Regions from separate parts of the Lysinibacillus sp. FSL L8-0312 genome, predicted to be linked through region 1. Evidence: riboswitches for the same ligand, from Rfam matches in the RefSeq annotation. Region 1 holds a riboswitch; each other region holds the start of a gene.
What was found. A riboswitch is a leader RNA that binds a small molecule or an ion and turns the genes downstream of it on or off. The one in region 1 is predicted to bind cobalamin.
Positions count from the first base shown of each region.

Region 1 (10,405 bases):
AGGGTTAAATTTCCCATCCGTTCCTTTAATAAGCCCATGAACATATGCTGCTGCAATTTCTGATTGTGTTACTGCGTCATAATTTGCAATGTCAGTAAATGGTGCCTTCTCATCTGTAGATAACTCTAAACTTCTCACAAGAATAGCAGCGGCCTGCGCACGCGTTACACTACTATCAGGTCTAAATGTCCCATCCGTATAACCATTCATTAGCCCAGCATCCGCAGCTTTTTGAATGTATTCTTTCGCCCAGTGCTGTGCTGTATCTGTAAAGCTTACTGTTCCCTTTGTAGTGAAAGTAATCGTTGGATTTTGAATACTTTCATTACGAGCTGCATCGATTGCTTTGATGGAAACATTGTAGGTTGTATTTTCTGTTAAATCTTCAAGTGTAAATGTTGTCGTATCTGCATCCAATGTTGAGATTAATTTTCCATTCACATAGACATTGTAATTTGCCACACCTACATTATCTGTCGCGTCCTGCCATTTAACCTCTACAGTTGTACGATCTTTCACATCTACTTGAATAGCCTTCGTTATATCCCATAACGAGCTAGTTTTAATGATTGGTAAAAATGCTTCATTTGCGACTGCTAAATAACCAGCTTCACTTAAATGAATGTTATCAGGGTTTGGTAAATAGCTTGCAACATCCTTTGCAACAACATCGTATGTCGGCACAAAAATGGCGCCTGCTTTTTCAGCGGTTGTTTTAATTGTTGAATTCACTGTAGCCAATAACAGTTTAAATTGATTTTGTAGATTCTCACTATAGTATGGGAAAGAATTATAATAGCCCATCACATATATTTCTGCTTGTGGATTTATCTTTTTGATTTCAGATAGGATTGTAGCAATATTCGATACAGCTTCTTTAGTAGCTTTAACAAGGGCCATCGTATCAATTCCCGTTGTTTGGGACTCTTTTAATAATGGTAATAAATCATTTGCTCCAGCCGTTAATGTAATGATTTCTGCCTCTTTAATAGAAGCTCGTAACTTTACTTGTTCCTTTGTGTATCCAAAACCTGTGACTGTTTTTTCTACATCATTTTGTAAATCTGCTAAAACATTTTTCGTAGTGTAGCCTGACATAGCAAAGCCCTTATTATAAGAAGTAAGGAAGCCACCCTGCTGTAAGGCCTGTGCAATAAAATCCGTGTAGCCTAACCCAATAACACCTACCTCATTCATTCCATGTGCTAATGAGTCGCCTAGTGCCACATAATCAGATTGAATAACCCAGCTTGGTGCTATGTAGTCGTCTTGTTCTTGTGCATTAGCTACTACAGGGATGGTTAATTGCAAAGCCAGTACACTCGCTGCTAAATAACGAAATTTCTTTGATAATCGCATTTACTCTCTCCTCCACTTGTAAAATAGTCATTGTTTTCACTATTTTACTAGAGGCGAGTTAAAAATAGGTTAAATTACAGCAATCTTTTTAAACTTTTCTCTACTCAGACTGTATTTTTCCATATATTCCACCACCACCAACCTCGATCGCTAATTGACCCGTTCTAGCTAAATCAATTAAATGGGCGATTTTATGTGGCACAACTTGTTCAAGCTGGTTGAGCGTTACCACATGTAAAATATTCATTTCAGTACCAAATGCTTCTATTAGACGTTCCATCATTTTAGGGCCAATACCAGGGATGAAATCAAGTGGTACTTGATGAATATAAGGCGGTCTATTTCGTTCATTCAGAAAATCCTCTGATAGTTCCTGAATACGTGTAGCTACACCCTTTACGATTTGCATACTTCCACAGTTTGTACATATGGTAGCTTCGTTACCTAGTCGTTCTCCACATTTAGCACAGACCGTTTGATGATACTTGCCAAGCAAAGGATTTAAACCATAATTCGCTGTTACTGCTCGACCTTGTTGTTCATGTAGAGCCATTTTTAATTCTGCAAAATTTGCTTCTGCTAATTGTAACTTTTGATACTCACGTGCCAGTTTTCCAAGCGAATGGGCATCAGAATTACTAACGAACGTATATGCTTGTAATTCTTTGATACGACTTACCATATTGGTATCAGAGCTTAACCCTAATTCAATGGCATCGATAAGCTGCGGATCAAAGACTTCTGTTAAGCTACGCTCAACCCCTCTACCAAACAAACTTTTAAATGGTGTAAAAACATGGGCAGGAATAAACAGACCTCCCAATTCATGCACCTTTTGCTGTAATATGAGACCGTCACAATAAATTCGCTGTGAACTCAAGTGGATATTTTTCATATGTTGGGACATCCAATCAGAGAACTGCTTCATTAGCATCAGTGTTGGAAAGTAAGCAAGCACATGAATAGGTCCATGACAATATTGATCGTAAATTTCGATTTCCGACCCTGGAATCAACGTTGTTTCCTGAAAGCGTAGGCCGCCCTCTTTTAATTCCTGTAGTTCACCTTGTTCAATCATCTCCATCATTTCTTCGATTACTTCGGGTGAATGACAATCAATAATCCCAATAATATCTAATCCCTTTCTAGCACTAGCAGTCTCTAAAATTTTTGCTAATGTTAATGTTTTACTGCCAGTAATTTTCACTGCTCGCCCACTAGAAGTACGCCCAATATGAATATGTAAATCTGCATAAAATGTTTGCATTTCAATCGCTCCCTTTAGTATTTCAAGTACGTAAATTTTTTTGTTCAAGCGGACTCAAGATAAAAATACCTTACATCACAGCAAGGTATTTCTCACTTTATTATGATGGATGATTGGTGGTAGTGCTATTATTTGTCTCATAAGCACCTGAACTATGTGATGACCCTGACGATGAATCATAGGCAACTAATGTCACACCAATCTTTTTTTCAAGCTCGTTAATTTTCGCAAGTTGCTGTGGATCTAATTGAGCAAATTTAATGTCTTCCATTATCATCAATCCTTTCACTCATAAAGTTCCCTGAAATAAAAAAAGTATACTTCATTCCACCTCAACTTAATTGCTTAAAGCTTTGTGATTTAGCTAATTTCCAAACGTTTGTTGAATGAAAATGACTGATATTCAGTCATTTTTTATTGACATTGTTTTTCTCATCCTGTAACATACTAAACAAGTAAGGCAAAAGTGAGGGATTGCATGTCAAAGGAAGAAAAAATTATTCAAGCTGCAATTGAAGTTTTTCGCGAAAAAGGAATTGAAAAGACGAAGGTTTCAGATATCGTCAAAGCTGCTGGGATTGCTCAAGGAACATTTTATCTCTACTTCCCATCACGCCTTTCTGTCATGCCAGCTATTGCAAAAAATATGGTAGAAAGAATTATTACTACCGTAGATGAAGGTGTTTCAGATCATAAGCCTTTTGATCAGCAACTTGAAGAGGTTGTTGAAATCATTTTCTCGATCACAAAGGAATATGGTGATATCGTTGCACTCATTTATGCTGGAATTGCACAAACAGAGCATTTAAAAGAATGGGAAAGCATTTATGCACCATACTATGATTGGATGAGTAATTTCTTATTAACGGCTCAACAACAAGGCATCATTCGAGATTCAATTAATCCATCACGGTCAGCAAAGCTTATTATTGGTCTAATTGAATCTGCCGCAGAACAAGTTTATTTGTTTGATGACAGCAAGGATGAAACGATGACACTGCTTAAGCTTGAACTTCTAGACTTTTTATATCATGCACTTGGCCTACGTCACGCGTAAGTGACGTTCTCTTTTATCTACAAAATGACTGAACGTCAGTCATTAATTCTATTAATGAAAGGATTTTAATTATGCAAAAAGAATGGTTATATGTCGGTCTAACAAGTTTATTTGAATTGTTTTGGATATTTGGTTTTAATGTAGCAAGTTCCTGGTGGCATTGGATTATTATTGTGTCTATAATTGCTATCGATTTTCACTTCTTATCAAAAGCTTGTGAAAACCTACCTACTGGTACCGTATACGCTATTTTCGCTGGTGCAGGTGCAATTGGCACTACGTTAATGGACATTTTTATTTTCGATGGAGAGTTTAATGCGATTAAAGGTATTTTCATGTTTATTTTAATATCGGGCGTTATTGGATTAAAATTAGCAGATAACGCACCAACAGATCACGATGAAAAGAAAGGAGTGAATGCATAATGGGTTGGGTATATATTTTATTAGCAGCAATAGCCGAAATTATAGGTGTTATTGGATTACGCTTTTATAGTCAAAATAAAACGATACGAAATTTATTATTATATGTCGGTGGCTTTGGATTATCATTTGCCCTTTTATATGCTTCCTTCAATTATTTACAGCTAAGCATTGCCTATGTTGTCTGGGTAGGTATTGGTACTGTCGGTGCAGTGCTTGTCAATATCATTTTCTTTGGTGAATCCAAAAATCTACCACGAATTATCAGTATCATCGCTATTATCATAGGTGTAGCAGGGTTAAAGGCCGTATCTTAATTAAATTACAATCAAAGGACATCCTTCTTATATCGAGGAATGTCCTTTGTCATTTAAACCATTGAGTATATCTTTGAACCTGTTACATTTTTATAATTAAAAACAGATGGTCATTACTCTAGCTAATGAAAAATCCGTCTCCTGTATAAACATTGACTATTTTTCTAACTAAGAAACATAAGAACTCTTCCTGATATGACTGTTTCCTATGCCATGTATTTTCGTAAATGCTACTTTCATAATGAATATATTATGTAAATTAGTTGTCCTTACTTTTTTAAACTTGACTGACCTTCTTTGCGAATTGATCAGGAACATACGTGAGGTATGGTTTACCAGTCAAGGAATGTGTTTGAATATCAGCAAAAACACCAAATACTTCTTGTAACAATGCTGGTGTTAGCACTTCCTCCGGTGTCCCATGACACACGATTCGACCTTGCTGCAACACGTAAATTTGATCACAGTACATTGCCGCAATATTCAAGTCATGTAAAGCCGCAACTACTGTTAAATGTAAGGTTTGAATTAAGTCCATAAGCTGAAGTTGATGTTGGATATCTAAATGATTCGTTGGCTCATCTAATATAAGCACTTGTGCTTGCTGTGCTAGTGCTCGTGCAACCATTACACGTTTTTTCTCTCCACCTGAAAGGGAGCTAAAGCTTCGTTTTTCTAAATGAGCTATACCTGTTTGCTTCAAAGCATCTTTAACAATTTGAAAATCTTGCTCTTGATCTAGCTCTAACAGTTTTTTATGTGGCGTTCTCCCCATGCTAACTAAATCATGTACAGTGAAATCAAATAAAACAGGTGTATCTTGACTAACAACAGCTAAATTCTTCGCAATTGCTTTACTAGATTGCTTTAAAATATCATGCTCATTTAATAATACCGTCCCGCTTTCAGGTTTTAGAAGACGATACATATTTTTTAGCAATGTTGATTTGCCACTACCATTAGGACCAATTAACCCAACAAACTGCTTTTTCTTTATTTGAATACTTACTTCATGTAGTATACGTTGATCGTTAATGGAGAATGATACTTGCTTTGCTTCTAATGTCATATAAGTTAATCTCCTTCACCGAAAGAATAATTATTGCGACGGAGTAGCCAAATGAAAAATGGACCTCCGCAAAAGGCTGTAATAATACCAATTGGCATTTCCTGAGGAGCAATGATAATTCGAGCAAAGGCATCAGCCCACACTAAGAAAATCCCCCCTATTAAAGCACTAATCGGTATCACATATTTATAGTTAGATCCCACAATTAAACGTACTATATGAGGGATAATTAGACCTACAAAACCAATAGAGCCACTGACTGCCACCAGTACACCTGTTAACAGGGAGACAAGTAATATAAGCTGAATCCGAAATTGCTGAAGATTAACGCCTAACGTCACTGCCGCTTCTTCCCCAAGTAAAAGTAAATTTAAATTTCGATAGTGTAGCCAGAGAAGCCCAAATACGACGAAAAATATGGAAGCTGGAATGATAATATTATTCCATTTAGCTCCTGCTAGACTACCTAGCATCCAAAACATAACAGCTTTTAAAGCCCCCTCTTGCTTTGACATCATTAAAATAAAATTAGAAATGGCCGTTAAAATAAAGGAAACAGCCATACCTGCCAATAACAGACGAAAAATAGAAACCCGTCCCCCAACACGAGATAAGAAAAACACCAGTGCAATGGCAAGTAATGATCCTAGAAAGGCTGATATTGAAAGCGCGTAAATACCTAAAAATGAAAAGGCTCCTAAAATAATCACAGATGTCGCTCCGACGGCTGCCCCTGAAGAAATCCCTAAAATATACGGGTCAGCAATGGAATTTCGTACAAGCGCCTGAATCGCTGCCCCCGCAATGGCTAACCCCGCTCCAACAATAGCAGCTAGCAAAACACGAGGTGCTCTTATTTGCCAGATGATGATCTCCTGTGAGCGACTCCAATCCTGCTCTATGGCATTTTGTATAAAGGGGATTTTAGAAAGAATAACTTTCCATACATATAATGGTGTAACTGAAACTGAGCCAACCATTACAGCAAAGGTCATTGAAACAATTAATACCATAAAAAGTACGAAGGAAAATAACATAAATTTTTTATTCATCTGTTTCAAACTCCTACTGAATAGTGATGAATGAAGCAATAAAAAAAGGTATTCCATACGCAACGACGCATAGAAATACCCTAGAATAAACAAAGTCAGAAAAAATCCAGCTATTGTCCGTAATTGCTTGCATCCTCGTGGGCATTACAGGTATTACTAACTGGCAGGTCTCCTGGCTTCGATTCAACACCCTATAATTGCCTTCCCATTCTTCCACAGTGGCAAATAATATTATAGGACTCCTCGTTACAGTTGCGGGACAGCGTCGGACTTACACCGACTTCCCTTTTAAGTGACATTATAAAATGGCACACCAATAGTATTTGAATTTATAAAATTGTGACGATTCTATCATACATTTTTATAGATTGTTAGTCTACATGGAATTTTATTTCTAAGGAAGAACAATATATAAGCTGTATCTTCGCAGTTTTGAGCACAATAGCTATTTGCTCGTTATAAATTGGCTATCTATTACTTAATAGTTTTGGCATGGGAGGATACTCCACCACATCTTAGCCACTTTTCCTATCACATACATCAATAACATTTCGCTCTCTTCATTCATGTCAAAAAGCAATTGACATCCATCATTTCTGCACATTTGTTTGCTACAGTAAGGGAAAATAGTGAGGAGGATATTACATGATATTTAAAAGAAAATGGTCTACTGGACTTCTAGCAGTAACGGCCTTCATTAGTTTAACAGCTTGTGCGGAGGAGCAAACGAAGCCTGCATCTACTTCCAATAACACTGCTGAAGAAATGGATCATTCTACGATGAACCACTCAAGCTCAGGTGAAGTACCATCCACATTAAAGAACGCGGATAATCCGAAGTTTTCTGTTGGAAGTAACGTGATTATTACGGATGGACATATGGACGGTATGAGAGATGCCGAAGCAACAATAATAGGTGCCTATAACACGACTGCCTATGTTATTTCCTATGAGCCAACTTCCGGTGGAAAGCGTGTAGAAAATCATAAGTGGGTGATTCATGAAGAATTGATTGATCCAGAAGAAGCACCACTAGCCCCTGGCACAGAAGTAAAAACGGACGCAGCGCATATGGAAGGTATGGAAAATGCGACTGTCCGTATTGAGGAGGCTATCCAAACGACTGTTTATATGGTTGATTACACTTCGACCACAAATGGTGAAGCTGTTAAAAATCATAAATGGGTGACAGAAGAAGAATTAACCTCAAAATAATATGAACAACCTCTCCAGCATTTCTGGCAGAGGTTGTTTTCTAGCTTTTGTGTTGTAACGGTTTTCTATCAATTGACTTATGCCATTTATAGCCGATACCCCATACTGTTTGCAAGTAATCATCCGCAGGGAACCCACTTTTTCTTAATTTTTCTCGTAAATTACGCACATGAGAATCAATGGTACGATCTTCAATTGTCACATTATATCCCCAGACTGTGGTGATTAGATGTTCTCTAGAAAATACTTTATTTTGATGATCTAAAAATAAAACAAGCATGGAAAATTCCTTTGGTGTTAGGGGAATTGCCTCATGTTGAAAATATAATTCAAAGGATTCCTTATCTAAGCGAAGACCCTCAAAGCTAATAACCTTTTCCTCTATTTTCGATCTTCTTAATACCGCATATATACGTGCTAATAACTCTTCCTCATCGAAGGGTTTTAATATGTAGTCATCAGCACCGAGGTTTAAGCCTTTGACAATATCCGCATGCTCTCCTTTTGCAGTAAGCATAATGATGGGTACATCCCAAAACTTCCTAATTTCTTGGCACGCCTGCCACCCATCCATCTCTGGCATCATAACATCCAAAAGAATTAAATCTGCATGCCCATCTTCTAAAAAATCGAAAGCCTCTTGAACGGAAGACATAGCTCTACAATAAAAATTCGGCTCTAAATAAAGGGTTAATAAATCTAACATTCTTGGCTCATCATCAATGCATAAAATGGTTTTCATCTGTTTCTACCCCTTTAAAAGATAATTCAAAAGTAGTTCCTTTATTTATTTCACTGCTAACCTTCACTTCGCCCCCATGCGCCTGTACAAGTTCCTTGACAATAGCAAGCCCCAGTCCAGAACCACCTAAAGCACGACTACGAGATTTTTCCACTCGATAAAATCGTTCAAAAATATAGGGTAAATCCTTCTTTGGAATCCCCTTCCCTGTATCTTGAACGATAATGCTTAAAACATCATTGTGTTTCTTTGCGGTGACTGAAGTCGTATCTCCTGACGCACAATAGATTAATGCGTTATTTAATAGATTTATTAGGATTTGCTCTAGCCTTGCTTCATCTGCCCATACTGTCAAGCCCTCTTCATAACGTACAATAAAATGTATACCCTTCTCTTGAAAAGCAGGGCTTAGCTTTTTTTCAATGTTTGTAAAAAATGAATTTAAATGTACGTTTTGTTGTTCAATCACAAACGAGTTTTCATCCATTTTAGCTAAATCAAATAAATCTTTAATTAATCGAGAAAGTCTATTTGTTTCTTCTATTATAATGGCTAAATACTTTTGGCGATCCTGCTCTGTTAAATCCCGTTTCGAAAGAATGTCGGTATAGCCTTTAATAAAGGTTAGAGGTGTGCGAAGCTCATGTGCAATGCTCGATAAAAATTCCTTACGCTCATGCCTTAAATGATTCAGATCGTTAGACAACAGCTGTATAGCATTCGATAAATCCCCAAGCTCATCCTTTCCATTGGTAGAAAGGGCGACTGTAAAATCACCTTTGCTCATTTTCAATGTGGCCTCTTTCATTTGAATTAATGGTTTAGCAAGCTTTCGAGATAGAACGATAATGACTGCTATAGTGACAAGACCAGATACTATACCAACGATGAGAAAATGTTTATTTAAGCGTTTCATTAACGCATGAATGGAGTCTGTATTTTGAAACATAAAGACATAGCCAATCGTTCTTTGCTGATTTTGAATAGGACTAATAGTGGCAATCGCTTGAACCTCTTGCCAATCATCTTGTAAGATCCTTCCCTCATACGGTATTTTTCCCTCAATCTTATGGATCATATCACTAATTTCTAAATCAGGCTGCGAAGAAACCAGTATTGTTCCCTCATAATCAGTCACTACTACATCCGTACTTTCATTAGATTCCATAAGTACCACATGTGCTAGCGTTTCCTCGTTGAAGTTCTGTTCTAATACCGTACGATGTGAATTTCCCCTTGCTTGCAAACTTGCTAGCTCTTCCTCAACTCTAGAATTGGTTAAGGAGACATGTAAAAAAAACATCATAAATGTTTCGATACAAAATAATGTAATAAAAAAGATGATGCCCAGCTTTAGTGATAATTTTCTCATCTGTAACCACCATTTTAGAATTTCTTAAAAGTATAGCGTGAAAGTATGAAGATTTCATGCAGAAACAACATTAAAAAAATGTCTATAACGAAATGGACCTCCACTAAGGGAAATTTCTTGATGCTAATGCTTCTTCTTGTGCAGGGTCTTGGATTCGGCACAATGAGCTGCACCCAAAATATTGGACTTAAAAATCTACTATAGGGGGTGCAGGTAGTGATTTCTGATGAACAAAAATTAGCCGCAGTTCTAGCTTACTTTGAAGAAAAAGAAAGTACGTATCAGATTGCCAATCGATTACAGAGGGATCGACAGTACATTCGATTATGGATTGAATTATATCGCTATCATGGCATCGAAGGAATTATTCGTCCTCAAGGGTTCACGAATTACGAAGATTCTTTTAAAATAAAAGTAATTCAACACCTGATAGAGACGGGCGATTCGCTCCTTCAGACTGCTGCGAAGTTTAATATTCCTTCCCGTGAAACCGTTCGGAGATGGAAAAAACAATGGATGTCAACGGCTGGTGA
Region 1 covers NZ_JBBOOV010000001.1:2,638,831-2,649,235, forward strand. Annotated here, with positions in the region: gene MHI22_RS13330 (S-layer homology domain-containing protein) at 1-1,359, opposite strand, end outside; gene MHI22_RS13335 (endonuclease Q family protein) at 1,460-2,626, opposite strand; gene MHI22_RS13340 (hypothetical protein) at 2,727-2,897, opposite strand; gene MHI22_RS13345 (TetR family transcriptional regulator) at 3,105-3,683, shown strand; gene MHI22_RS13350 (DMT family transporter) at 3,755-4,108, shown strand; gene MHI22_RS13355 (DMT family transporter) at 4,108-4,422, shown strand; gene MHI22_RS13360 (heme ABC transporter ATP-binding protein) at 4,700-5,491, opposite strand; gene MHI22_RS13365 (FecCD family ABC transporter permease) at 5,497-6,543, opposite strand; cobalamin riboswitch at 6,689-6,876, opposite strand; gene MHI22_RS13370 (YdhK family protein) at 7,189-7,758, shown strand; gene MHI22_RS13375 (response regulator transcription factor) at 7,799-8,500, opposite strand; gene MHI22_RS13380 (HAMP domain-containing sensor histidine kinase) at 8,478-9,872, opposite strand; gene MHI22_RS13385 (helix-turn-helix domain-containing protein) at 10,089-10,405, shown strand, end outside.

Region 2 (10,405 bases), 1.8 Mb from region 1:
AAAGGAATCAACGCGATTAATTTCCCTGACTATATGGCTTATAAAGCACGAGAAGGTGTACAATACGGCTTAAATTATGATGAAGCCAAACAGCTTGTACAAAAGTATGGCACAAATGTAGATGGATTATTTAATCGTGTGAAATTTTTACATGAACATGGCAGTACAATGCCTCTAGCTTTACACGCTATGCTACTGTATGGCATGGAAGAGGAAATGGTCTATACACCGAGCGACTTCTTTATTCGTCGTACAGGCTTGCTTTACTTCGATATTGAGGCTGTCAAGCTTTATAAGCAGCAAGTAATTCAAGTGATGCAACAACACTTGAATTATACGGAGGAACAAAAACACAAGTATATGGCTGAATTAGAGCAAGCCATTAAGGATGCAACAAATTTTGTGAAAAAAGGGGAGTAAGGGATGGAGCGTTATATTCAAATGTCGGATGGACATTTTGTCTTTACTCGAACATTGGAGCCCACAACGCCATGTATTGGTCATATTCACATTTTGCATGGTATGGCAGAGCACAGTGGTCGCTATTTAACATTTGCTAAAACACTCAATGCGGCAGGCTATGCTGTGACGATGCACGATCATCGTGGTCATGGTGAAACGGCGGCCTATAATGGCACGTTAGGTTTTTTTGCTGAAAAGAACGGCTTTGAGCGTGTGGTAGAAGATGCCCATGAAGTGGTCACGCAATTACATGCACCTTATGCAAATGTACCATTCATTATTTTTGGTCATAGTATGGGGTCATTCATTACTAGACGATATATTCAACTGTATGGTGAACAAGTAGACAATGTTATTCTCTGTGGTACGGGAAATGTGACAGCCCTGCATACTGTTGGAAATATCGTAGCCAAGGTATTAGCTAAGGGGCTAGGGAAAGAAACTGAAAGTAAGCTGCTAAATCAATTGAGTTTTGGTAGCTTTAATAAACAGTTTCCAAATCCAAAGACGGCCTATGACTGGCTATGTTCTGTCCAACAAGAGGTGCAGAAGTATATAGATGACCCATATTGTGGCTTTATTCCAACCAATCAATTTTTTGTCGATTTAACAACGGGCTTTGCAACACTTAATCGTAAAAAAGAATTAGCAAAAATAAGAAAAAATCTTCCTATTCTCTTGATAAGCGGAAGTAAAGACCCGGTTGGCGAACAGGGGCTGGGCGTTTACACAGTTGCTGAACAATTGGCAACAGTAGGAGTAAAAGATGTAACGGTTTATTTATTTGAGGACAAACGGCATGAAATTTTAAATGAAGACAATCAAGAAGCGGTCTTTCAAGTATTATTACGGTGGTTAGAAAAATATGATAGTAACTAAATTACAGCAGGCAGAGGTCGTAGCGATTGTAGGACCAACTGCCTCTGGTAAAACAGCTTTAAGCATTGAACTGGCGAAAAAATATAACGGTGAAGTCATTAATGGCGACTCCATGCAAATTTATAAAGGACTCGATATTGGGACTGCTAAAATTAAGGAAGAAGAGATGGAGGGCGTACCACACCATCTACTCAGTTTTTTAGAGCCGACAGAATCTTTTTCAGTAGCGGATTATCAAAAATTAGTCCGAGCAAAAATTGCAGAAATCCAATCTCGACAAAAATTACCCATTATAGTAGGTGGCTCAGGCTTATATGTACAAGCGGTCCTCTATGATTTCCAATTTACTGATGAGAAAGTTGATGAGGAAGCACGAAAAGCCTACTATGATGAATTAGCAAAGCTTGGCCCTGAGGCAATGCATGATAAATTAAAACAACTAGACCCTCAAACAGCGGAGACGATTCATCCAAACAATACGCGTCGTGTCATTCGTGCATTAGAAATGCTGGAATTAAGCGGTGTATCCAAAGCAGCTGAAGCACAAAACCGAGGGGAAGTACCTCTTTATAAGCATGTCATTTTGGGGTTAGGTCAAAATATGACCCGTGAAGTGCTTTATGACCGCATTAACCGTCGTGTTGATTTAATGATGGACAATGGCCTTTTAGAAGAAGTCAAAGGTTTATGGCAGCAAAATATTCGAAATGTGCAGTCCATACAAGCAATTGGCTATAAGGAATTGTATGATTATTTGGATGGCAAATGTACCCTCGAAGAAGCTATTGATAGCTTAAAACAAAATTCACGCCGCTATGCAAAAAGACAACTTACCTATTTTCGCAATAAAATGGATGTCCATTTTATTACGACGGATGAACAATTATAATAATTAAGAAAAATTTCTAAAAATTACTAATTGATAAATTGGTAGAACATGCTACTATAGGAGTGAAGAGGTAGAAAGTTAGTGGGGAGGCTATTTGATGAAATCAATCAACTTGCAAGATACGTTCTTGAACCAACTACGTAAAAACAGTGTTTTTGTAACTGTATTTCTGTTAAATGGATTTCAGTTAAAAGGGACTGTGAAATCATATGACAATTTTACAGTTTTATTAATGGATGCTGAAAATAAGCAGCACCTAATCTACAAGCACGCCATTTCTACATTCGTTCCAGCAAAACAAATAGAGTTTTTAGAGACAGAAGGATAAAAAATTGTTAAACAGCTTGTGTTCACCACACTGGCTGTTTTTTTTGTTACAAGCTATAATGTAAGTGGAATTTGAAATTTTGGAGGAAAAAAGTTCATGAAATCAATGGAAACAACACAATTACTAGAACGATTAGATGCAAATGAGGACCTATATATTATTGATGTACGTGAAGAGGATGAAGTAGCACACGGCATGATTCCTGGTGCCAAGCACATTGCCCTTGGGACAATCCCGGAACGTTTAGAGGAATTAGACGTAGAAAAGCCATATATTGTTGTTTGTAAGGCTGGTGCTCGTTCTGCTAATGCATGTGCTTATTTAGAAGCGCAAGGATTTGATGTAACAAATCTTGAAGGCGGCATGCTAGCTTACGATGGGGAATTAGAATTTAAATAAATGACATAATGAAAAATAAAACCATCCATAGCATTTTTGTGAAGGGTGAAAATGGATTTCCGTTGCAGGCTACTTGCTTTCCTGTGGGCGAGCGCCGAGCCGCTTCCTCCGTGCAGAGGCTCGCCTGTCTCACTATCCCACGGGAGTCAAGTAGCCTTCCATTCCAATGCATAAAAATGGTACCTTTTTAGCAAAGGTATTCACTACTCTTTATGGAGGGGTGTTGTTACTTACCACTTCTTCACATTGAAAATAAAGGGCTATCCTTTCTCTCATCAGACAAATAATGGGCTATTTTGTTCACTACGGTTCGTATGAAAGAGAAGGAAAAGCCACTTTTACATATGGTTGATTGGAGTGGAGCCAGTGTCACTCCTAGGGGATTTAGCGTCACAGAGGGGACCTTGGAGCGAACGCAGTGAGTGAAGCGGCTCATCATCGGACGCCCCCTGAAAGGACGCTGGTGGAACGGAAATCAACCTCTCGCTTTTCAAAGTGGCTGTTTCTATCATTGACATCACCTTTTTTATATACTTATTTTCGGAGTGTGTTCATGATGAGGCTGAAATTTTTTTCAAAGTTAATATACGGATTCACATTTTTTTGCCCACGAACCTTTAAAGCATAACTGGAAAAATTTAAACCAGCACCATATATTTGTAAAGCACCATTCGCAAGATCCCCCTTTTGAAGAAGTTCAAGACCATCTTTTAAGAAATTTTCACTCTCATCGAAGTGACATTCCGTCATGTATTTATCCCCGCTATAATATAACTTCAAATTTTCGATGATTATATTCGCTGTTTCGTTACTTATACTAGCATCGACATTCATTAATAACTGATTGATTGGTTTCACTAACTGAGCGTAGTGACTATCATAATTTTCACAAGTCTCCGCAATGGCATTTCTCAATTCTCTTGCATTCATCCTAATTCCTCCTCAAAGAAAATTTATGACCTACCTTACATTATACATACTCGTAATATTATGAAGGGATTAGTGATCCCTTTCTTTATAAAACTTACTCTTTAATTTTCAGAAATATGTTACAATTAAGTAGGTGAAGGAGGGATTTTGTATGTTTCGTTCAATAGCACCCCCAACAATGTCTTTACAGTAGAATCTACTGTTTAGGCATACAATAACAGTTTGCTCATTTTCAATAGATTCTACTGTATAGGTTAATACTTTATACGTAGAAAGTAGGAATTTGTAATGAGCGGAAAATTAGCATTTGTATTATCCATGATTATTTTTGGAGCAGTTGGTGTTTTTGCCAAGTATATTCCGTTAACTTCAAGTGAAATCGCTTTTTGGATGAGTTTAATAGGTGCTTGTTTTTTAGAAGTGATTTTTATTTATAAAAAGGGGAATTTTTCGAAATTAGAGATTATAAAAAATAAGTGGAAATTAATACTTTCTAGTATCGCCTTGTGTGGGAACTGGATTTTTTTATTTCAGGCTTATAAAGCAACAACGATTGCCAATGCTGCATTGAGTTATTATTTTGCACCAGTACTCGTTATCTGCTTATCTCCAATTATTTTAAAAGAGAAGCTAGTTGGCAGAAAAATAATGTATGTCTGTGTGGCCCTTATCGGACTATATTTGATTGTCCAAAGTCAAGGCACTGGGGACAGTGAGCATTTTATAGGCATTGTCTACGGTCTTATCGCGGCATGCTTTTACACAGCGCTAACATTGACAAATAAATTTATATGCGGCTTAAAGGAACCAGAAAATACAATGATTCAACTTTCTTTAGCAGCATTTTTCCTTAGCTTCTATCTACTTGGAACTACAGGATTTCAGGTCATGAAAATCAGTTTTGAATCAGTCCTATTCTTAATTACATTAGGCATTGTCCATGCAGGGGTTGGATTTTTATTGTTCTTTTTAGGCATGTCACAGTTAAAAGGACAAAGTATAGCCATTCTTAGCTATATTGATCCACTGACATCATTAGTAATTTCCACGATGATTATAGGAGAAAAAATGGCGCTTCTACAAATAATAGGAGCGGTCCTATTATTAGGCTCAACATTGCTAAGCGAAATAGAAAAAGAATAGGTAACCGAAGAAATGGTACAAGGCGAGTATTCTAATATTGACAGAAAAAATACGCTGTCGTAGATTATAAATAGTTTAATAAAAGCATTAGGTGCCCAATAGGGAGAATAGGGAATAAAGTGAAAAACTTTAGCGGACCCGCCACTGTATAAGGGAGTGTCATCGTAAATGCCACTAGCGAATCGCTGGGAAGGCACGATGATATGTTGAACTTGAGCCAGGAGACCTGCCTACTTGCTTCGGAAGTATATAGATGATGGAAAAGTCTGTAGTTTATTTGTCATGACAATAAACTACAGACTTTTTATTTTGTCTTCATGTAGAACGAGAGGAGAAACAATAATGCAATTATTACAAGACACGATTCAAAATATCCAAGAGGCTGATATGAATAGTATGGACCAAGCTAGAAAGCGAATTGATGCGCTTTGTAAGCCCCCAGGTAGCTTGGGTAAACTAGAATCACTTGCCGTACAGCTTTCAGGCATAACAGGACAATTATATCCAATGGTCGATAAAAAAGTGATGATTGTCTGTGCAGCAGATCATGGCGTTTGTGAGGAAGGCATAACAACGAATCCACAAAATGTTACGGTCTTTCAAACATTAAATTTTCCTAAAGGAGGTACAGGCGTTTGTGCGATTGCGGGCATTACCAATGCAAAGGTAGTAACAGTAGATGTTGGGGTAAAAGAAGATATTCCGCTTGATGCAGGTGTCATCATTCATAAAATTAAGCATGGCACAGATAACATGGCACAGGGCCCTGCTATGTCAAGAGAAGAGGCTATTCAATCCATTGAAGTGGGGATTCATGTGGCAACAGATGAAATCACAAAAGGAGCCAACCTACTTGGAACAGGTGAAATGGGCATTGGTAATACAACGCCGAGCACTGCCATATTAGCTGCTTTGACTGGCTATGACCCTATTGAAATAACAGGGTTTGGCGCAGGAGTTGGTCAAGGAGGGATTGCTCATAAAGCAGCAGTAATTGAAAAAGCAATTACTCTCAACAAACCCAATCCTAACGATATCATTGATGTTCTAGCTAAAGTTGGAGGGCTAGAGATAGGGGCTATGGCTGGTATCATGCTGGCTGCCGCAAGTCACCGAAAACCTGTTATTATTGATGGTTTTATTTCGACTATTGCTGCGCTTATTGCTTATCAAATTGAACCGAAAGTAAAAGACTTTATCATACCTTCCCATGCTTCAGAGGAACCAGGGGCTAAAATTGCCGCATCATTACTTGGTGTAGAGCCAATGCTGCATATGAACATGCGATTAGGCGAAGGCTCTGGTGCTGCTCTAGCCTTTCCTCTTTTAGATGCTGCTTGTTCTATGATGAAAAATATGGTGACATTAGAAGAAGCCATGAATCTTTTGGCTAAATAGTTACTGAATAACAAATAAGCGCAAATAGTTAATGAACTCTTTGCGCTTATTCATTTTTTTATCAATTACAGTATCTATGCCCGATTCAACCTTCGCAAAGGCAAACGCCACTTCATCATATAGGAAAGAATGCGTAATGCTGTAATCACTGCAAATAATACATAAAGGAAAATGTCTCCAGTCAAAACTTCAAATCCGATAACAAGCCCTGCGAGAGCAGCCCAAACACCATAGACTTCATCACGGAGAACTAGTGGCTTCCGTCTAGCTAATAAATCTCGCACAATACCACCACCTGAACCTGTTAAAACAGCAGCTACAACGACTGCGCTAATTGGCATATCTAGCTTCACGGCATAGAGTGCACCTTGAATAGCGAACGCGGATAAGCCAATGGCATCTGTGAAGTTGCCCCAACGATGCCAATGCTGAATCAGATGATGCGGGAAAATAAAAAATATCGTAATCGCAGCTAGTGCAATTTGAAACATCATATCCTGTCCCCATAAGGTTGTGACAGGCAGCCCGATGAGTAAATTTCGAATAGCTCCTCCACCAAAAGCAGTGACAATACCGAGTATATATACACCGAATAAATCGTATTCTTCTTCCATGGCAATGATTGCCCCAGAAATAGCAAAGGCAATTGTTCCAATAATACTAAAAACCTCCCAAGCCATCCCTTTCACCCCTTCTATCAATAAATGAACTTCTTTTTTTAAAGTTAAAAGACTTTTTTTGACGTAACAGAATCTATGAATTTAATAGCCAAAATCAGTCATTACATACGCTTCTTGAAGTAAGTCCGCACATTAGCTTAGCGTAAAATTCGCTTAGAAACAATAGGCAAGTTTTGCAGGGGTTCATACAAATTGATAAGATGTTATTGAAATAAAGAAAAACATTCGTCAAAAGCGTTGATATACCAGTAGTTATTTAGGGAATTCTAGAATGAGTGAAGTCAATTTAGAGAGTCGATAGATCTTACTGATTGAAATGCGGGACAATTGTGAAATGGAGAAGAAAAGAATGACGTTTACATCTAATTTATCAGCACAAACGCTATCCTTAGCGTCAAAAATAGAGGAGCAAGTTCGACCCTATCATGCAAAGGTAGAAGAAATGGCGTTTTATAATCAACAGAAGGTGCTAGCAGCATTTCGCAAGCATCAAGTAAGTGACTATCATTTACATCCATCCAATGGCTATGGCTATGACGATGAGGGACGCGATAATTTAGAGCGTGTTTATGCGGAAGTTTTTGGGGCGGAGGCTGCCATTGTACGACCACAAATTATTTCAGGAACACATGCAATCACGCTTAGTCTATTCGGTGTCCTTCGTCCTGGTGATGAGCTGCTTTATATTTCTGGTCAGCCATATGATACATTGCAATCCATTGTTGATGGTGGTAACAAAGATACCGGTTCACTGAAAGATTATAAAATAGGCTATCGACATGTGGATTTAGTGGAAAATAAAGCAATTGATTGGGTAGGTGTAGAAGCAGCCATTACTACGCAAACAAAAATGATTGCCATTCAACGTTCGAAAGGCTATGCGACACGTCCATCCTTTACGATTGCAGAAATTGCTGATATGTGCGTAAAGGTGCGCAAATTAGCCCCACATGCCGTTATTTTTGTAGATAACTGCTATGGTGAGTTCGTAGAGGCGAAGGAACCTACAGAGGTTGGTGCTGATTTAATGGCAGGCTCACTCATTAAAAACCCTGGTGGAGGATTGGCGAAAATTGGTGGCTATATTGCTGGCCGTGCAGATTTAGTAGAGAAATGTGCGTATCGTATGACATCTCCAGGTATTGGGGCAGAGGCAGGGGCAACATTAAATACATTAGGAGATTTTTATCAAGGATTTTTCCTAGCCCCACATGTCGTATCACAAGCCTTAAAAGGTGCGATCTTTACAGCAGCTATGCTGGAGGAAATCGGAATGAGCACTTCTCCAAGCTATGATGCAAATCGTACGGATTTAATCCAATCCGTTTCCTTCCAAACTGCACAGCAGATGATTGCCTTCTGTCGTGAAATACAAGCCAATTCTCCAATAAATGCCCATTATGCTCCAGAACCAGCTTATATGCCTGGTTATGAAGATGATGTCATTATGGCTGCGGGAACATTTATTCAAGGCTCCAGCATTGAGCTGACAGCAGATGGTCCAATCCGTCCACCATATACAGCCTTTATCCAGGGTGGACTAACATATGAACATGTTAAATTTGCTATTTGTAGTGCTGTTCAAGCCATTCAAAAAAAGTAATATGAAAATAAATAAACCTTAAATTTGAATAGTTTTTTACAATTTTCTATCGGATTGAAAAAAATAACGCCTTACATGTTAGGAAACCTCACATGGTTGGTTGACAGTGAAAAAATTTCGTTATATGATAAGCGGGTATTGGAGGAGGACTTAAATGAGTCGTGAAATTAGACGAACTATGCCGTTATTATCAATGAGTATTGTGATGCAATTAACTGAACTCTCGGCACGACAAATTCGTTATTATGAAGAACACCATTTAATTGAGCCGCACCGAACAGAAGGCAATCGTCGAATGTTTTCATTAAATGACGTCGACACATTGCTTGAAATTAAAGACTACTTAGAGCAGGGTATGAATATGGCGAAGATTAAAAAATTATTTGCTAAAAAGAAAGATCCTGTTGCTACAGATGAACAAGATTTAAGTGATTCAGAATTACGCCAAATCATGCGCGAAGAAATGCGTCAAGCTCAGCGCATGCAAAAATCATCCATCCGACGAGGGGATTTATCTCGATTCTATTAATAAATAGGGTAGGGTAAACATAAAAGCTAGACAAATTATAGGAGTGTGGAAAACTGTGGGTAAATACACAAAAGAGGACATTAAACGTCTCATCGAAGAAAAAAACGTAAGCTTTATTCGTTTACAATTTACAGATATTCTTGGCACAATCAAAAATGTTGAGATTCCTGTAAGTCAATTAGACAAAGCATTAGAAAACAAAATGATGTTTGATGGCTCATCTATTGAAGGTTTCGTTCGAATCGAAGAATCTGATATGTATTTATATCCTGATCTTGATACTTTCGTAGTATTCCCTTGGACTTCTGAAAAAGGGAAAGTGGCACGTCTCATTTGTGACGTATACACTGCGAAAGGCGAACCATTTGCTGGTGACCCACGTAATAACCTAAAACGTATTCTTAAAAAAATGGAAGATATGGGCTTCTCAAGCTTCAATTTAGGGCCTGAGCCAGAATTCTTCTTATTCAAATTAGATGCAAAAGGCGAACCAACGTTAGAAGTAAATGACCATGGTGGTTACTTCGACTTAGCTCCAACAGATCTTGGTGAAAACTGCCGCCGTGATATCGTATTAGAGCTAGAAGAAATGGGCTTTGAAATTGAAGCATCTCACCATGAAGTAGCTCCAGGACAACACGAAATTGACTTTAAATATGCCGATGCTGTTACAGCTTGTGATAACATTCAAACTTTCAAATTAGTTGTTAAAACAATTGCACGTAAACATGGCTTGCACGCTACATTTATGCCAAAACCATTATTTGGTGAAGCAGGCTCTGGTATGCACTTTAACGTGTCACTATTTAAAGGTAAAGAAAATGCATTCTATGATGAAGCTACAGAATTAGGTCTTTCTGAAACAGCTATGCAATTCATGGCGGGTGTTCTTGCACATGTACAAGGTTTCACAGCTGTAACAAATCCAACAGTAAACTCTTATAAACGTCTAGTACCTGGTTATGAAGCACCATGTTATGTAGCATGGTCTGCGCAAAACCGTTCACCACTAATTCGTATCCCATCAGCACGTGGACTTTCAACTCGTGTAGAAGTACGTTCTGTGGACCCTTCAGCAAACCCATATTTAGCAATGGCTGTTATTTTAGAGGCAGGTCTTGAAGGTATTCGTCAAAACTTAACGCCACCAGCAGCTATTAATCGC
Region 2 covers NZ_JBBOOV010000001.1:4,440,119-4,450,523, forward strand. Annotated here, with positions in the region: gene MHI22_RS22090 (glycerol-3-phosphate dehydrogenase/oxidase) at 1-420, shown strand, start outside; gene MHI22_RS22095 (alpha/beta fold hydrolase) at 424-1,341, shown strand; gene miaA (tRNA (adenosine(37)-N6)-dimethylallyltransferase MiaA) at 1,328-2,230, shown strand; gene hfq (RNA chaperone Hfq) at 2,328-2,558, shown strand; gene MHI22_RS22110 (rhodanese-like domain-containing protein) at 2,655-2,957, shown strand; gene MHI22_RS22115 (hypothetical protein) at 3,492-3,887, opposite strand; gene MHI22_RS22120 (DMT family transporter) at 4,176-5,030, shown strand; cobalamin riboswitch at 5,103-5,278, shown strand; gene cobT (nicotinate-nucleotide--dimethylbenzimidazole phosphoribosyltransferase) at 5,373-6,428, shown strand; gene MHI22_RS22130 (trimeric intracellular cation channel family protein) at 6,503-7,108, opposite strand; gene MHI22_RS22135 (methionine gamma-lyase family protein) at 7,458-8,711, shown strand; gene MHI22_RS22140 (MerR family transcriptional regulator) at 8,866-9,240, shown strand; gene glnA (type I glutamate--ammonia ligase) at 9,296-10,405, shown strand, end outside.
Region 2: another riboswitch for cobalamin. It lies ahead of cobT (nicotinate-nucleotide--dimethylbenzimidazole phosphoribosyltransferase); the one in region 1 lies ahead of MHI22_RS13365 (FecCD family ABC transporter permease).

Region 3 (10,405 bases), 1.8 Mb from region 1:
TACGATAGCCTTCCTGACAAAGAATATCTGTCATCAAATGCTTCATATTGTCACATGCGTTCTTTTCCGTCCGCAGTAAAGAAGCTTCCATAACATAAATATCTTTTGCTATATCAGCTAGCAGACGCATATATTCCTGCTCTTGCTCCAATTGAATCTGTGCGTCAGCAATGACAGCGATGGCTATTTGCATTAAGTACTTGGCAAGACGGATGTATTGCTGATTCTTTTCTGCTGGTTGATATGCTACTGGAGCATTTTCGGTAGATGTTGCTTGTGAATACTTCTTATATAGTAGCTTCGCCATTGTTAAACGGTTGATTTCATTTGTTCCTTCAAAAATACGGCTAATTCTAGCGTCACGATATAAGCGTTCAACCTCGTAGTCTTGCATATAGCCATAGCCACCATGGATTTGTACAGCTTCATCTACAATTTTCCCAAGCACTTCTGAGCAATTGACTTTATTGAGTGCGCATTCCAGAGCGAAATCAGCTATTTTTTGAACCATTGACTCTTTATCCGTAACTTCCATCGCATCATCTATTTCTCCTGCTGTCCTGTATGCAGCACTTTCCGCCCCATAGATGGAGGTTGCCATATCCGCAAGTTTTTCCTGTATCATGGTAAAATGAACGATTGGCTGGTGAAATTGCTTCCGTTCCCTACCATACGTTACAGCTAACTGAAGTGCCTGTTTGGAAGTGCCGATGTTGGAGAAAGCTAGCTTTAAGCGTGCCATGTTCAATATATTCATCGCTACTTTATGGCCTTTTCCAACCTCGCCAAGAACATTTTCCCTCGGCACGACAACATCCTGTAAAATAAGCGTAGCAGTCGAGGAGCCTTTAATGCCCATTTTCTCCTCTTCTTGTCCAATAGATACACCGCTAAATGTACGTTCTACAATGAATGCAGTCATGCCTTCACTCGTTTTCGCAAAAACAACAAAGAGATTTGCTAGCTGTGCATTGGTAATCCATTGCTTTTCACCATTTATTACCCATGCAGAGCCGTCCTCGTTTAAAATGGCATTTGTTTTGGGATGTAGTGCATCTGAGCCTGCGTCTGGCTCCGTCAGAGCGTAAGCGCCAATCCATTCACCTGAAGCTAGCTTTGGTAGGTATTTCAGCTTTTGGGACGCATCGCCAAAATAGACATAGGGCAATGTGCCGACTCCTGCGTGAATATTGTAAGATACACTGAATGAGCTGCCATAGCCCATCCTTTCTGCAACTAACCCGGAAATTTTTTTATTAAGTTCTAGCCCTCCATAGGCCTCGGGTATTTCGATGGCTAGTAAACCAAGATCACCAGCTTTTTGAAATAACCGACGAGTGATGTCATATTGATGCTGCTCAATAGCTGCCATATTAGTAGCGACATCTTGTTTGATGAACAGCTCTGCGGTTTTTGCTATGAGCCCTTCCTCCTCCTGAAAGTCCTCAGGTGTAAAAATGGTCATTTTGTTTTCTAATGTATCCATGCTAGTCCTCCTTGAAAGAAAGAGGAGAAAAGTAAACTTTTCTCCTACTTTATTTCCTCTTTAGGTAAGATGGTTTTCGCCAGCTCACTATCTAAATCTTCAAATTTGTAATAGGAGATGGTTTCATATAATTCACTTCTTGTTTGCATATCCTCAATAGCTTCTTTTTGAGTCCCTGTCTTTTTTATTAAGCCAAATACTTGCTCATAGGCTTTGGCTGCTACTCTCATCGATGTAACGGGATATATAACCATCGAATAGCCCATCTTTTCAAATTCCTTAGCCGTATAATACGGTGTTTGTCCAAATTCAGTCATATTGGCTAATAACGGAGCATCTAGCTCACTAGCAAAATGTTTAAATTCTTTTTCTGTTTGGAGAGCCTCTGGAAAAATGGCATCTGCCCCAGCTGCTACATAAGCTTTAGCTCTTAAAATAGCCTGCTCTAAACCTTCTACAGACCTTGCATCTGTGCGGGCAACAATTACTAACGTAGGAGCTATTTGTTTAATCATTTTTATTTTTTGTATCATTTCCTCTTGAGCAACGAGTGTTTTCCCATTCAAATGACCACATTTTTTGGGAAGATTTTGATCCTCTAGCTGTACAGCAGCTACTCCAGCTTCTACCATTTCACGAGCTGTGCGGGCAACATTTAAGACACCACCAAAGCCAGTATCGATATCCACTAGCAGCGGTAAATTAGTCGCACGAATAATTTCGCTCGCACGCTGTGCAACTTCATTTGAATAAATCATGCCTAAATCAGGTAAACCTCTACTGGCAGTGTAGGCAGCGCCAGAAAGATATAATGCCTCAAAGCCAACTTTTTTAGCCATTAAGCCAGCCATTGCATCATGAGCTCCTGGGATTTGTAAAATCGTTGAACGAGTAATGAGTGTTCGAAATTGTTCAGCCAATTGTTTTTGTGCTATTGCTTCATTTACAATCCACGCCATCTATAAAAACCTCCTAATAATCAATGATGCCTCGGCATATTTACGTCCGAAAGTGGTTGTGATGCAGGTCAGTTAGCCGTTATCGCAAGGATGGGAGGATTTTAGGCTAACATCCTTTATTAACTCCTTCCCGATTCGTGACATTCGCCAGAGGCTTTAATTTCCTGAAAGAAGTTAAACAAATAAATTAACGAATTCATGAACAGCACTATTTTCAAGAAGTGCTTGATCAGCACAAACTTCATTAATCTTGCTGTATTGTTTTTGAGAATAATGGGTGCTAATGTTTTGCTGGAACTTATCGATGATTTGAGGGAATGCTTCCTCACGACGGAAACGGTGTCCTAAAGGATATTCACATTCAATAAGCTCAGATGATGTGCCATCTTTGTAATAAACTTGAACAGCATTGGCAATCGAACGTTTCTCAGGATCTAGGTAATCAATTGTATATTGGGGTTTTTCCACAACCACCATTTTATTTCTTAAATTATCGATACGTGGATCTGCAGCCACTTCATCTTCATAGTGGTCTGCTGTAATATCGCCATAGATAAGCCCTATTGCTGTAATGTATTGAAGACAGTGATCACGATCAGCTGGGTTATTAAGAGGTCCTTCCTTATCGATAATTCGTATAGCGGATTCATGGGTCGTAATTTGAATGCGTTCAATGTCCTGTAAACGATTTTTCACTTCATTGTGTAAATGAACGGCACATTCGGCAGCTGTTTGTGCATGGAATTCAGCTGGATAAGAAACTTTAAATAGAACATTTTCCATCACATAAGATGCTAGTGGTCTAGCAAGCTTTAATTCTTGCTTATTAAAGAGAACATCTTGGAAGCCCCAGCCAGGTGCAGATAAGGCCGTTGCATAGCCCATTTCGCCTTTCACAGCCATCATGGCTAAGTGTACTGCCCTGCTTGTTGCATCACCAGCAGCCCATGATTTTCTAGAACCCGTATTCGGTGCATGGCGATATGTTCGTAGGCTCGAATTATCAATCCAAGCATTTGATAAGGCGTTGACAATTTCCTGATGAGTGCCACCTAATGCCTTTGTCACAACAGCTGTTGTCGCAATTTTGACAAACAGTACATGGTCTAACCCAACACGATTTAAGCTATTTTCTAATGCGAGAATACCTTGTATTTCATGGGCCTGTATCATCATTTCTAATACGTCTTTCATTTTAAGTGGCTCTTTCCCTTCAGCAACACGCACGCGACTCAAATAATCAGCCACAGCTAATATGCCCCCTAAATTATCAGAAGGGTGTCCCCATTCAGCCGCAAGCCAAGTGTCGTTGTAATCCAGCCAACGAATCATACAACCGATATTAAAGGCACCTTTTACAGGATCAAGAACATAGGAAGTGCCTGGAACTCGTGTACCATTGGGAACGACTGTGCCTGGTACTACTGGGCCAAGAAGTTTCGTGCATTCAGGATATTGTAAGGCCAAAATGCCACACCCTAATGTATCTAATAATACATAGCGTGCCGTTTCGTATGCTTCTTCACTTGTAATAGTTGTATTGACTACGTAATCCGCAATATCTGTAAGTAATTGATCTGTCTTAGATATGTCATTTGTTTTAATCATCTATATCTTCCTTTCAAGGCATGAATTTGATATACTAGTATGCTGATAGGCATTGGTCAGAATGCCCATCAGCTCTATGGCGAGTTGTTAAAACTTGATTATACCGACAATTCTTCAAGGTTATGACGCTCGCCAATATAATGGACACGAGGTCTAAATAATCGGTTATTGTCATGCTGCTCAATGACGTGAGCACATAAGCCAATCGTTCGTGAGCCAAAAAAGATAGGTGTATAGATTTCAATTGGCAAGCCAAGCATGTAGTATACTGGTGCTGCATAATAATCTAAATTTGGGTACAAGCTCTTTTCTTGTGCCATCACCTTCTCACCAGCTTCACACATGTGATATAAGCGATCATCCCCTTGTGCCAAACATAATTTATGCAAAGCCTCTTTCATAATCTGTGCTCTTGGGTCCATCTTTTTCATATAAACACGGTGACCAAAGCCCATAATTTTTTCTTTATTTTGCAGTTTATTTTTCAGCAAGGCTTCAAAGCCTGCTACTGTTTTGGCTTCTAGAAGCATGTACATGACTGCCTCGTTGGCCCCTCCATGTAAATTTCCTTTCAATGATGCGACAGCTCCAGTTAAAGCACCGTACAAATCAGATTGTGTAGAGGCAATAACACGAGCTGTAAACGTCGAATTTGGCATCTCATGCTCACTATATAAAACGAGAGACTGATCAAAAATTTCTTCTTCTAACGCCGTTGGTTTTCTACCAGTAATCATGTAATAAAAATTGGCGCTATAGGAAAGCTGACTATCTGGCTCCACAACATCTTGTCCGTTTAAGACACGATAGCTATTGGCTACGATGTTAGGCATACCGCCTAAAAGTCTATAAGCTCGCGTCAAGTTCATTTCAGTAGAACGATCATTGATGTGCTGATCAAAGCCTGCTAAAACAGAAATTCCAGTTCTCAGTCCATCCATCGCATGTGTTTCATTAGGCAAGAGCTTGAAGATTTGGAAGATCTCTTGTGGAACCTGATAATGTGCTTTTAATTTGTCCTGTAAGTCAGCCTGTTGCTCGGTAGTTGGTATTTCTCCATGCAGCAATAAGTACACAATATCTAAATACGAATATCGCTGTGATAATTCAATCAAGTCATAGCCTCGAATAACTATTTGACTTCCTACAGTGTCTAAAAAAGATAATTTTGTTTCAGCAGCAATGACCCCATCAAGACCTGGTGAATAAGTTAACTCCATTCAATGACAGCCCCTTTGTTTAATTATTCTTGTAAGCGTTACCATTCCAACACGAAAGAACAACAAAAAAACAACTTCTACCCCTTTTTAGAAGTTGTTAATCTACAAAAGCATGACAGACCAAATAACAGTGAATTTACAGGAATTCACAAAAATCATGCAGTAGCTAACACCTCCCTATCCTCGTAGGTCAATTGATGCTTATTTTGTGGCAGGTCTCCTGACTTATAATCAACACTTCAATAACACCTTCCCATTTTGACAAACAAAACAGTGGCCTTGTTATCGAGCTCCTAAATACAGTTGCGGGACAGTGTTGGACTCTCACCAACTTCCCTTTTAATCAAATGGAATGAACCCCATTTGAACCACCAAAATTTAGCATATTCAATTTGTCTATTTACCTTAACATAGAGTTTTCAAAACAATCAATATAGGTAAAATTCAGAAAAGACTGATTATAAAAAGCTATTTTTCATTTTTGATTGACTATTCTGCATTTTTGAGCATTATTTTGTACAAAAAAAGATTGTTCATCTATACCCATAACTCCATTTTCAAGGGTTATAAGTAAAATAGAGGTCTTTATAATAAGAAAGGCGAATAGTTTTTTTATAATATAGAGGAGGAGCACATATGGGCTATATTTCAGAATTAAGGAAACACATCGGTAGTAGACCGATTATCAGTATCGGGGCGACAATTCTTGTAGTCAACGATGACAAGAAAATTCTCTTTCAACATCGTTCAGATACGTTGGATTGGGGATTACCTGGTGGCTCAATGGAACTGAATGAAACTGCTACCCGTGAACTTCATGAAGAAACAGGACTGGTAGCGAATGAATTGGACTTGATTGGTGTTTTTTCAGGGCCAAATTATTATTTTCAATATCCAAATGGGGATGAAATCTATACAGTTATTCATCTTTATAGTGCGAAAAATGTCAGTGGTGTATTAGAGATGAGGGATGGTGAGAGTTTGAATCTTACCTATTTCAGTAAAAATGAGCTACCAGATCATCTTGAGAAAAGAACAAAAACACTCTTAGACAATCTAGAGGACAAATTGTGGAATTTAGATAGTTCTTTTGCAAAGAATTCTCTTTAAATAACAAAGAGCATGCTTTTTATGAAAACATGCTCCCATCTTAACTATTAGGTTATTACAGTCTAACCTTAACCTCTGTACCGTCTTGTGCCTTGACATCTACTAGCACGAGCCCTTTATAATTTTGTAGTTCCTTGATAATAGGCTTGAGCATTTCTTTGTCAATGAATGGAAAGGAAAAGTCGATTTTTTTTCTGTCGAAGTATGCCTTTGTCCATTTGTTGACACTTTGCTGAATCCATTTTGAAGTCAAAATGGAAAGAACAATGGTTAGCACAGCATATGGAACAGGAACGGTAAAACGAACGTCTTTTGCTTTCACTTTTACATGCATCATAAGTCGCCTCTACTCAATGAAAACTGAAACGGTATCTCCGTTTGCCGATTTTATGTCCACAATTTGTCCATCTAATTCATTTTCGATGGCTTCAAGAAGAAGATTGATATCGATATCTTTCACGTATTTTTCCGATTGCGGAATACTCGCAGCGATACTGTGTCCAGCCATTAACACAGCCTTGACAAGTTTTATAGGCAAATTCACAGTGACATTATCATTTTCAGTGGACACCACACGAACCTTTAACGTTTTATCTAAATACTTCGTTTTTTCCAGAAATTTATTACCTGACTCCTCTTTCTCTTGTAACACTTGAATCAGCTCTGACCCTTTATCAGCATCAATTTTTCCCTCTTGAATCATGGTTAACACTTTAGTAATTTCCTCTTTCATGTAGCATTCCTCCCTATTCGTCTTTTAAGAGTTTTATGGCCTCATCAGTTGTGATTTCGCCATTTTCCAACATGCTTACAATTTTTTTCTCGTCTACTTCATTTTTCTTCTTTTGGACATAGCCAAGGGATGAGATAATGTCATTTAGCTTGCCTCGCACAGTTGGGTACGAAATGCCCAGTTCCTTTTCTACTTCCTTAATATTCCCTCGACATGTTAAAAATACTTCCACAAAATGAAGCTGATCCTGTGATAAGGATGCTAGCTTCGACAATTCAAACTCATTTTCAATCGTCGTTTGACAATGAGAACACTGTAACTTCGTAATTTTCAATGTTTTACTGCAGACAGGACAATTTGTGATTACTTGATAAGCCATAGTGAACTCCTTCCTTTAAGTTAAATTGATTATATACCAAATAATTTAAAAAAGTAAATAATAAAATTAATTTATTAAATGAAAATATCAATAAAGTTAATTACCTGATTAATATTATTAATAAAAAGAAAAACACCATTCTAATGCAAAATGGCGTTTCTTTAATAGATGACTCTTACTAATGTTTGGAGCAAATGAGGTAATCCAACTGGCCTCTATCATTACCAGCCCATACCTCCATGCCCATTGTATACGTGTTTTCTATATTATGATCATTTCGTTTTATGTTTTCTTTCTCGCGGGTGTGAAGGCAAAATAGCATGATATAATTGTTGTGAAGCAGGATGCTCATATGCTCCATCCTTGCCAATCTCCTCCACTAGCCGACCATGCTGCATGACAAGGATACGGTCTGACATAAAACGTGTTGCCTGTAAATCATGCGAAATGAAAATGTAAGCAAGCTGTCGCTCTTTTTGAAGTGTTTGTAGTAATTGTATAATCTTTTTTTGTAAAATCATATCAAGACTGCTAATCGCTTCATCTAAGACAATTAATTTTGGCTTTAGCGCAAGAGCTCTAGCGATGTTGACTCGTTGCTGTTGCCCCCCACTAAGCTGCGAAGGATAGTTTTGAGCCATTGCCCTCTCTAACTCTACACAGTCTAGTAATTCCCTTACTTTATGTTGTCGCTCTGTTTTGCTAAAATGCTCGAAATTCAGAAACGGTTCTTCGAGTATTTCAAAAATCGTCTGCTTCGGATTAAATGAATGATAGCTATTTTGAAAAACTGCCTGTAAATCTCTACGTATTCTTTTTTTATGCTTGCTTGGTGCTTCGTATAAATTGACACCTTGAAAGAGCAACTCCCCGTTTGTTGGTCGTTCGATTCCTAAAATAATACGACCTAATGTGCTTTTTCCTGAACCACTTTGACCGACTATTCCTAGACATTCCCCCTCCTGAAGTGAGAATGACACCTTCTGTAATACGGGAACTTCCTGCTTACGCTGGAATAGAAATGGTCTTTGAGCGTAATGCATATCAATATTTTTCACGTCTAGCAGCGTCATTTTTTCACCTCTAAAATAGCATTCTTGCTTGTAATAGTTTCTTTGTATAGGCATGCTGAGGTGCATCAAAGAAATCATAGACATTCGTTTGCTCAATGATTTTTCCTTGATACATAACAGCCACATCGTCAGCTAGTTCAGCAATAACACCTAAATCATGTGTAACAAGAAGTATGGCAGCTTCTGTTTCTACGCGAATACGATCAAATAGTGTTAATACTTGTTTTTGATTGATCGTATCAAGAGCTGTCGTTGGTTCATCAGCAATATAGAGGGAGGCTTGTAGCGCCAATGATAAGGCAATCATCACTCGCTGTAGCATGCCACCACTCAACTGAAAAGGATAATAATGTAAAATCTGCTCTGGATTTGGTAAATGCACTTTATGTAAGGCATCAAGAGCTATTTGTCTCATTTCTTTTTTGGTCAGCTTAAAGTGTGCCTTTAATGTTTCTCTGAAATGGCCTTCAATCGTTTGGATACGATCGAAGGCAGCGGATGGATTTTGCAAAATCATCGAAAGATGCCGCCCACGATATGCTCTTAATTGAGTAGCTGAAACATTCATTAAATTTTCCTGCTGATAAAGAACCTCCCCTTGTGTCACCTGTGCGATAGATGGTAATGTTTGCATGATGGCATGGCAAAGCATGGTCTTGCCACTACCACTTTCTCCTATGATTCCTAAGACACGCCCTTTATAGGCTGTCAGATTGATAGTGGATAATACATTTTTCTCCCCAATTTTGACGTTTAAATCTTTCACTTCTAAAACCTTCTCCATAACTTCCCCCTTCACGAATCAAACTTCTTTAAACGATTGGCTAAATGATTAAAGAATAACACCACTAGGACAATGGCAAGCCCAGGATAAAGCATTAAATCGGGATGCTGACGGATATATTGTTTCCCTTCATTTACCATCATGCCCCATTCTGGAATCGGCGACTGCACGCCCAGACCTATAAAGGAAAAGCCAGCGATTTCTAAAATGACTTTCCCGATATCTAACGCCACAATCGTGACAATAGCTGGCAGTATGTTAGGGATATAATGACGAATGATTAATTTAATGCCTGTAGTGCCAGTAATCCTAGCAGCTTGAATAAAATCTTTTTCATTCATCCCAATACATAAACTTCGAACCATTCTGGAGTAATAAATAAGCTGTGTAAAAATAAGGGCTATTAAAACATTTTTTAAGCTAGGGCCTAATACACCTAAAAGTCCAAATGCAAGTACCAGTGTCGGAAAAGCTAATAAAACATCACATATTCGAATAAATACCACATCGATTATACCTCTTTTCAACGCTACAAAGGCACCAAGTAGGACAGCTAAAACAATAGCAACGACTTGAATGAAGAGTGCGGATCCTAATGAATAGCGAATACCTAAAAGCATGCGAGAAAAGACGCATCTTCCTAAGTGATCTGTACCGAATGGGTAATCCCAGGAAGGGGCTAAAAATTTCTTAGTTATATCGACAGCTAACGGATCATGTGGCATTAAAATGGGTGCAAACAATCCCAGTAAGACAATGATTACAAGGAGGGATAAGCTAAATAACCCTAGAATAGGATCTCTTCTTTTTCGTAATCGCTTCATGTCAATCTCTCCTGTCCTTCATCATCAGATGAGGGTCCAATAGACGATGCAATACATCTGTGCATAGATTGGTCAACACATAGATCACAGCAATAATCAATACATAGCATTGTACAACGGGGTAATCTCTGTTCGTAATGGATTCGATTAAATACCTACCGAGTCCTGGCCAACTAAAAACTTGCTCCACAATTACAGCTCCACCTAGTAAACTACCGAGCGTCATACC
Region 3 covers NZ_JBBOOV010000001.1:821,266-831,670, reverse strand. Annotated here, with positions in the region: gene MHI22_RS04315 (acyl-CoA dehydrogenase family protein) at 1-1,486, opposite strand, end outside; gene prpB (methylisocitrate lyase) at 1,531-2,445, opposite strand; gene prpD (2-methylcitrate dehydratase) at 2,620-4,053, opposite strand; gene mmgD (citrate synthase) at 4,152-5,273, opposite strand; cobalamin riboswitch at 5,467-5,661, opposite strand; gene MHI22_RS04295 (NUDIX hydrolase) at 5,910-6,383, shown strand; gene MHI22_RS04290 (hypothetical protein) at 6,439-6,720, opposite strand; gene MHI22_RS04285 (SHOCT-like domain-containing protein) at 6,730-7,116, opposite strand; gene MHI22_RS04280 (DUF2089 domain-containing protein) at 7,130-7,495, opposite strand; gene MHI22_RS04275 (ABC transporter ATP-binding protein) at 7,768-8,568, opposite strand; gene MHI22_RS04270 (ABC transporter ATP-binding protein) at 8,579-9,352, opposite strand; gene MHI22_RS04265 (ABC transporter permease subunit) at 9,364-10,176, opposite strand; gene nikB (nickel ABC transporter permease) at 10,178-10,405, opposite strand, start outside.
Region 3: another riboswitch for cobalamin. It lies ahead of mmgD (citrate synthase); the one in region 1 lies ahead of MHI22_RS13365 (FecCD family ABC transporter permease).